Linked DNA regions of Roseateles amylovorans. The protein of the gene in region 2 interacts with the protein of the main gene of each other region in a pairwise test. Links are inferred from orthologs where the notes say so. Each region holds a gene or a part of one and is shown on either strand. Other genes may lie near its edges.

The links.
Region 1: the proteins of N4261_RS22520 (region 2) and N4261_RS20215 interact in binary tests that used the Escherichia coli proteins (3 or more experiments, as listed by UniProt). The link is inferred for Roseateles amylovorans from one-to-one orthologs.

Annotation. Positions count from the first base shown.
Region 1 is NZ_CP104562.2:4,871,971-4,875,281, forward strand. Bases 312-3,311 are described here. They hold N4261_RS20215 (peptidoglycan D,D-transpeptidase FtsI family protein), read right to left. Parts: upstream 2,700-3,311; coding sequence 924-2,699; downstream 312-923. Other genes in these bases: N4261_RS20210 (UDP-N-acetylmuramoyl-L-alanyl-D-glutamate--2,6-diaminopimelate ligase), read right to left, coding at 312-910; ftsL (cell division protein FtsL), read right to left, coding at 2,696-3,028; rsmH (16S rRNA (cytosine(1402)-N(4))-methyltransferase RsmH), read right to left, coding at 3,025-3,311. Outside these bases: more of N4261_RS20210, read right to left, coding at 1-311. UniProt on the Escherichia coli protein: Essential cell division protein that catalyzes cross-linking of the peptidoglycan cell wall at the division septum. Required for localization of FtsN.
Region 2 is NZ_CP104562.2:5,430,981-5,434,239, reverse strand. Bases 1-2,948 are described here. They hold N4261_RS22520 (transglycosylase domain-containing protein), read right to left. Parts: upstream 1,889-2,948; coding sequence 1,112-1,888; downstream 1-1,111. Other genes in these bases: N4261_RS22510 (energy transducer TonB), read right to left, coding at 2,815-2,948; aroE (shikimate dehydrogenase), read right to left, coding at 1,885-2,763; N4261_RS22525 (hypothetical protein), read right to left, coding at 525-1,115; N4261_RS22530 (TlpA family protein disulfide reductase), read right to left, coding at 1-525. Also shown: more of N4261_RS22510, read right to left, coding at 2,949-3,259. UniProt on the Escherichia coli protein: Peptidoglycan polymerase that catalyzes glycan chain elongation from lipid-linked precursors. May play a role in peptidoglycan assembly during cell division in collaboration with other cell division proteins.

The DNA.
Region 1 (3,311 bases), 560 kb from region 2 along the record:
CCGCCACCGCCTGCGCGCCCTCGCGCAGCGTGAACGCCAGGCCCTGGGCGTCATGGCGCAGGTCCTCGGCCCACAGGCGGGCGTCGGTGCGATTCAGGCCGTAGGTCCAGAGGTCCAGCGCACCACCTGATGCGGCCAGCTCGGCGGCCAGCGCAGCGCCCTTCTCGTCGTCGACATTGAGCACCGCCGCCTGCAGCCCTTCCCAGGCGAACAGCTTGCGCTTGGCGGCCCAGTAGGCGGCCATGTCGCCGTGATAGTCCAGATGGTCCTGGGTGAAATTCGTGAACAGCGCGACCTTGATCCGCGTGCCGGTCAGGCGGTGTTCTTCCACCCCGATGGACGAGGCTTCAATGGCGCAGGCCGCGTAGCCGTCATCGGCCATGCGCTTGAAGGCCTCCTGCAGACGGACCGGATCGGGCGTGGTCAGGCCGGTGGCCTCAATGGACGGGGTGGCGCCCGCCGGCGCGCCGGGGACCGGCGGCTGACCGACCCCCAGGGTCCCGATCACACCGCAGCGCGCGCCCAGCAGCGTCAGCGCCTGGGCGATCCACCAGGCGCTGGAGGTCTTGCCGTTGGTGCCAGTGACGGCGAGCACGTCCAGACGGGCGCTCGGGTGGCCGTAGAACGCTGCGGCAATCTGGCCGCAGCGGGCCTTGAGGTCGGGCAAGGCGGCGATGCGGGCATCGACGAAGCCGAAGGCGGCCACGCCTTGGTCCTCGACCAGGCAGGTCGCCGCACCGGCTGCCAGGGCGCCCGCCACGAACTGGCGCGCGTCCTTGGCATAGCCGGGCCAGGCGATGAAGGCATCGCCGGGGCCCACGGCACGGCTGTCGGTGCGCAGCAGACCGCTCGGTGTCCATTCCTGCAGCCAGCGGGCGGCGGCTTCGGGGGATTTCAGGTGCATCAACATGATCGTTGCCCGCTTAAAAACTCTCGTCCACGGCCTGGAGCTTCTGGGACGCCACGATCTGAGGCTTGACCTCCAGATCGGGCGCTTCGCCCAGCAGCCGCAGCGTCTGTGCCACCACCTGGCTGAAGACCGGGCCGGCCACGGCGCCGCCGAAGTACTGGCCGTTCTTCGGTTCGTCCACCATCACCGCGACGATGATGCGCGGCTTGGAAATCGGCGCGATGCCCACGAACCAGGAGCGGTACTTGTTGCTGGCGTAGCCCTTGCCTTCCTGCTTGTGCGCGGTGCCGGACTTTCCGCCCACGCTGTAGCCCGGCACCATGGCCTGCGGCGCGGTGCCGCCGGGGCCGGCCGCCATCTGCAACATCTCTCGGATCTCGGCGGCGGTCTTCGGCGAGAAGACCTTGATGCCGGCCACCGGCTCGTCGGGACCGCGCTTGGTCATCGTGATCGGGATGATGTCGCCGTCACGCGCAAACACGGTGTAGGCGCGCGCCAGTTGCAGCAACGAGGCCGAGAGGCCGTAGCCATAGCTCATCGTCGCCTGTTCGATCGGGCGCCAACTCTTGTAGGGACGCAGCTTGCCGGTCACCGCGCCGGGGAAATTGATCTGCGGGCGCTGACCCAGGCCGATCGCGGTGAACATCTCATGCATCTCGCGCGGCTGCATCATCAGCGCCAGGCGGGCGGCACCAATGTTGCTGGACTTCTGGATCACCTGGGTGACCGTCAGGTCGCCGTGCGGATGGGCATCGGTGGGTGACCAGCCGGAGATCACCACGCTGCGCGGGCCGGTGCTCAACAGCGTGTCCGGCTTCACCCGGCCGGTTTCCAGCGCCAGCCCGGTGGTGAAGGGCTTCATGGTCGAGCCCGGCTCGAACACATCGGTCAGGGCGCGGTTGCGCAGTTGCTCGCCGGACAGGTTCTTGCGATGGCCCGGGTCATAGCTGGGGAAGTTGGCCAGGGCCAGGACTTCGCCGGTGTGCACATCCAGCACCACCACCGAGCCGGCCTTGGCCTTGTTTTCAGCCACAGCGTCGCGCACGCGTTGGTAGGCGAAGAACTGCACCTTGGCATCGATCGAGAGCTCGATGTCGCGGCCGTTCGCCGCGGGCACCCGCTCGCCCATGTCTTCCACCACCCGGCCCAGGCGGTCGCGCACCACCGAGCGGCTGCCGTCGCGGCCCTGCAGCTCCTTCTGGAAAGCCAGCTCGATGCCTTCCTGGCCTTGCTCTTCGATGTTGGTGAAACCGACGATGTGCGCGGCGGATTCACCCTCGGGGTACTGGCGCTTGTATTCGCGATCCTGGAACACGCCCTTGAGATTGAGTTCCTTGATCTTGGCCGCCGTCTGATCGTCCGCCTGACGGCGCAGGAAGACGAACCGGTTGGCGGGGTCGAGCCGCTTGTCGAGCTCGCTGGGCGACATGTCCAGCAGCTTGGCCAGTTGGCGACGCTTCACCGGGTCGGCATCGACTTCTTTGGGAAAGGCCCAGATCGAGGGCACGGCGACGCTCGCAGCCAGCACCTGACCGCTGCGGTCGCTGATCTTGCCGCGGCTGGCCGGCAGCTCCATCTTGTGGGCGTAGCGGGCCTCGCCCTGGCGCTGGAAGAAGTCTTCGCCAATCAACTGGATGTAGGCGGCGCGCCCGAGCAGGCCGGCGAAGGCCAGGCCGACCAGGGCGACGAGAAAGCGCGACCGCCACGGCGGGGTCTTCGAGGCCAGCAGCGGGCTGCTCGAATAGCTGACGCTGCGCGAGGCATTGTGGGAGCGCTTGCGACCGATCATCGGGCGGCTCCGGTGGCCGGGGCGGTCGTGCTGGACGCGGTCGAGCGCACCGCGCTGGCGGCCAGGGCGGATGCGTCGGCGGTGAAGGTGATGGCCGGCGAGATCGGGCGCATCTTCAGCCGTTCACGGGCCACCTGCTCCACACGCAGGTTGGTCGCCTGCGCCTGGCGATCGGCCAGCAGGCGTTGGTAGTCGGCCTCCAGACGACGGGCTTCGGTCTGGGAGCGGTCGAGCTCGGTGAACAGGCGGCGCGCGTCATAGGCGCTGCGCACCATATAGATGCCTGATGCCAGCACCGCGATGAGCAGGATCAGGTTGATGCGGCTCATCGGCGGCGCCCTCCTCGCTCCCCACGCCGCTGCTTGCCCGAGGGCTCCGGCTGAGCGGGAGGCAGCGGCGCCTCGGTGCGTTCGGCCACCCGCAGGATGGCGGAGCGTGAGCGCGGATTGGCACGGACCTCGCCGATCGACGGCTTGACCCGGCCCAGCGCCAGCAGCGGCAACGGCTTGGGCGCGGCGAAGGGGGCGCGGCGATCGACCTCGTCCTTGCTGTGCGAGGCGATGAAGTTCTTGACGATGCGGTCTTCCAGCGAATGGAAGCTGATCACCGCCA
Region 2 (3,259 bases):
GCCCAGTTTTCGCCAGATCGGTTCGCCTTGCGCATTGAAGGCGACGGTAAAGGGAAGTCCGCCCTTCTGATTGCCGAGCTGCTTGGACAGGTCGGTGCCCGTCAAACCAGCCAGGGCCACCGGGAACTTCAGCGGCAGCTTGGCCAGGAAGCCCTTGACCGGCGTCGGCGCGTCCACCGCCAAACCGAGTACTTGCCAGCCTTTGGCACTGAACTCGTCGTGAAACTGATTGATCTCCGGCAATTCCTTGATGCAGGGGGCGCACCAAGTCGCCCAGAAATTGAGCAGCAGCGGGCGGCCCCGGAGGGCGGCCGCAGGATAGGGCTGCTGATCCAGCGCATCGAAACTGGCGCGCCAGAACAGCTGCGCTTCAGCGGACAACTGATCCAGCGGCGGCAACTGGGCGGCGCCGCCACCGGCCCTCTCCGCAGTTCCATCGCCATGGTGGCGGAGTGACAGATAGGCGCCTCCAGCGGCGGCGACGCCGCCCGCCGCTGCCAGGGTGAGCAGTTGTCTGCGTTGCATCAGGCTTCCTTCATCAATTGACGCAGCGCGGCCAGATCGCCGCGCTCGGTGCGTCCGCGGGCGTCCGGTTTGAGAGCACCGCGTTGGTCGTCGTAGTCCAGGATGGTCAGCGCCACGGTGACCCGCTCGTTCAGCGGCTTGCACACCGCGTCGATCAGCAGTTGGTCGACCGTCTCGCCGCGCGCATTGCGGGCTTGGCTCACGTCGTAATCCACTTGTTGGTTGAGCAGCGCAATCTCCGCGGATTTGCTGTCATCGCAATACAACTGCAGGTGAATGTTGGACAGCCGCGTGGCCGTGCCTCGCCAGACCGCGCCGGTCAGATGGGGGCGGAACTCCGCCAGCCGCTCCATCCAGGTGGCCGCCAGTTCGCGCAAGGCCTGCAATTCCGCCGGTTGGGTGTCGGCGCAGAAGATCGCGAGGTATTCGCGGACCTGGTCTTCCAATTCGTCATTGCCGGGCAGCTGGGTGCGGCCGGGCAGACCCAGCACCTTGAGCGCGCGGTGCTTGGCCGGTCCGTATTCCAGCCCTTCTTCGACGATCAGCCGGGCCGCAGTGGCGGCGATCTCGGTGCTCAGTTCGGAATTCATGGCAACTCCACCCCGCCCATGCGGGCCTCGATGGTGCCCGCTCTGCCATTCACGTAGGCGGAGCGGGGGAGTTTCTCGAAGCGCTTGGGCGCCGGCAGCATCACCGCCAGGCGCGCGGCCTGATTGGGGCTGAGCCGCGAGGCGTCCACCCGGAAGTAGTGCCGGGCCGACGCCTGGGCGCCGAAGATGCCTTCGCCCCACTCGACGTTGTTGAGATAGATCTCCAGGATCCGGCGCTTGTCCAGCAGCGCTTCCAGCATGAAGGTCAGCACGAACTCCTGGGCCTTGCGGACCATGGTGCGTTCCGAGCTGAGAAACAGGTTCTTGGCCAGTTGCTGGGTGATGGTGGATCCGCCGACGATCTTGGCGACCGGCGGCGGCTTGGTCGAGGCGACCTGCGCCGGCCGTGCGGCGCGTTTTTCGCCTTGCGCCAGTCGCAGGATGCGTTTCTCGACCCGCTCCTGCTCCTTCTGATTGCGCTCCCAGGCCTTTTCCAGCGCATCCCAATCGACGCCGTTGTGCTCGTTGAAGCTGGCGTCTTCACTGGCGATCACCGCGCGCTTGAGGTGCACGCTGATCTGGTCGTCATCGACCCAATGCTGCGCCCACAGGATCTCGCCCTTCTCGCGCAGCAGGCGCATCGCCTCGCTGCGCTGGAAACTGGTGGACTGCGGCGGCAGGGCCCCCATCAGCGCGATGCGCGCCGCAAAGAAGATCTGCAGACAGACCACGCTGACGACCAGCATCAGCACCAGACGCAGAGCCTGTCTCATGCATCGGCCTCTCGGCCCGCCCGCAGGTTGGCCAGCACCCGGGCGCTGTCGGGGCGCACCCCGCGCCACAGGAAGAAGGCTTCCGCCGCCTGCTCGACCAGCATGCCCAGCCCGTCGCGCATCTCGCCGCCGTCGCCGGCCTGAGCGCGTGCCCAGTCCAGAAAAGCCGCCGCGGCGGGGCCGTACATCATGTCGACCGCGATCCCGCCGCGCGCCAGCACCGGGGCGTCGCGCGGGGGCAGTGGCACGCCCGCGCCGCTGAGCGACGCGCTGGTGCCATTGATCACCACATCATGGGCGTCACCCACCTCGTCCAATCCGGCGGCGGACAGCCGCACGCCGTGCTGGGCGGCCCAGTCGCGATGGGTGTCGATCAGGGCGATGGCCTTGTCCGCGCTGCGATTGACGACTCGCACCTCCGCCGGGCGACCGACGATCAGGCTGCCCAGCACCCCGGCCGATGCGCCACCGGCGCCGATCAGCAGCACCCGCCGGTCTCGCAGCGGGCGGTTGGCATTGCGTTCGATGTCGGCCACCAGGCCGGCGCCGTCGGTGTTGTCACCCAGCCAGGCGCCTTCGTCGAAGCGCATGGTGTTGACCGCGCCGGCCAGCAACGCGCGCGGCGTGTGACGGGCGGCGAGGCGGAAAGCCTCGAACTTGAACGGTACGGTGATGTTGCAGCCGCGACCGCCGCCGGCCACAAAGGCGCGCAGCGAGGCCTCGAAGCCGTCCAGCGGGCAGAGCAGCCGGTCATAGTGGAGCGACTGGCCGGTCTGCTTGGCGAAGGCGGCGTGGATTTCGGGCGATCGGCTGTGGCCGACCGGATTGCCAGCGACCACATACAGGTCGATGGGGGACGGATTCGCGGCGGTCATGGTCTCGTGCTGCCTCCAGATGACAGGGCGACGGCGGCGCGGGGCCGCGCGTCAGGACGGTTGCGCGCTCAGTGTGGTCTCGAGGCCGTCCTCGCGGGTGAAGCGGAATCGCGAGGTGATGACCAGCACTTCCGCGCCCTTGCGCATCGCCTGGGTGAAGTTGCCGAACGGCGCACTGGCCTGGACGATGGCGATTGCACGGCGGTCCAGCACCTTGTTGCCGGAGCTCTGCACGATGTCGGTTTCCACCACCCGGCCGCGCATGTCGACATGGATGTTCATCGTCAGCTCGCCGTAGAGCTTGCGACCTTGGTAGGTGGGGAAGTCGCGGGTGCCACGCGATTCGATGCGCCGGCGCAGCGCGTCGTAATACTGCGCATAGACCACTTCCCGGGTCGCGGGGCTGACATAGCGCTTGCGCGGGCGCGCATTCTCTTCATTGACCCGCTTCTCGATCTCGGCGAGCAACTGCACCAGCTGGCGGCGGCGCTCGGCC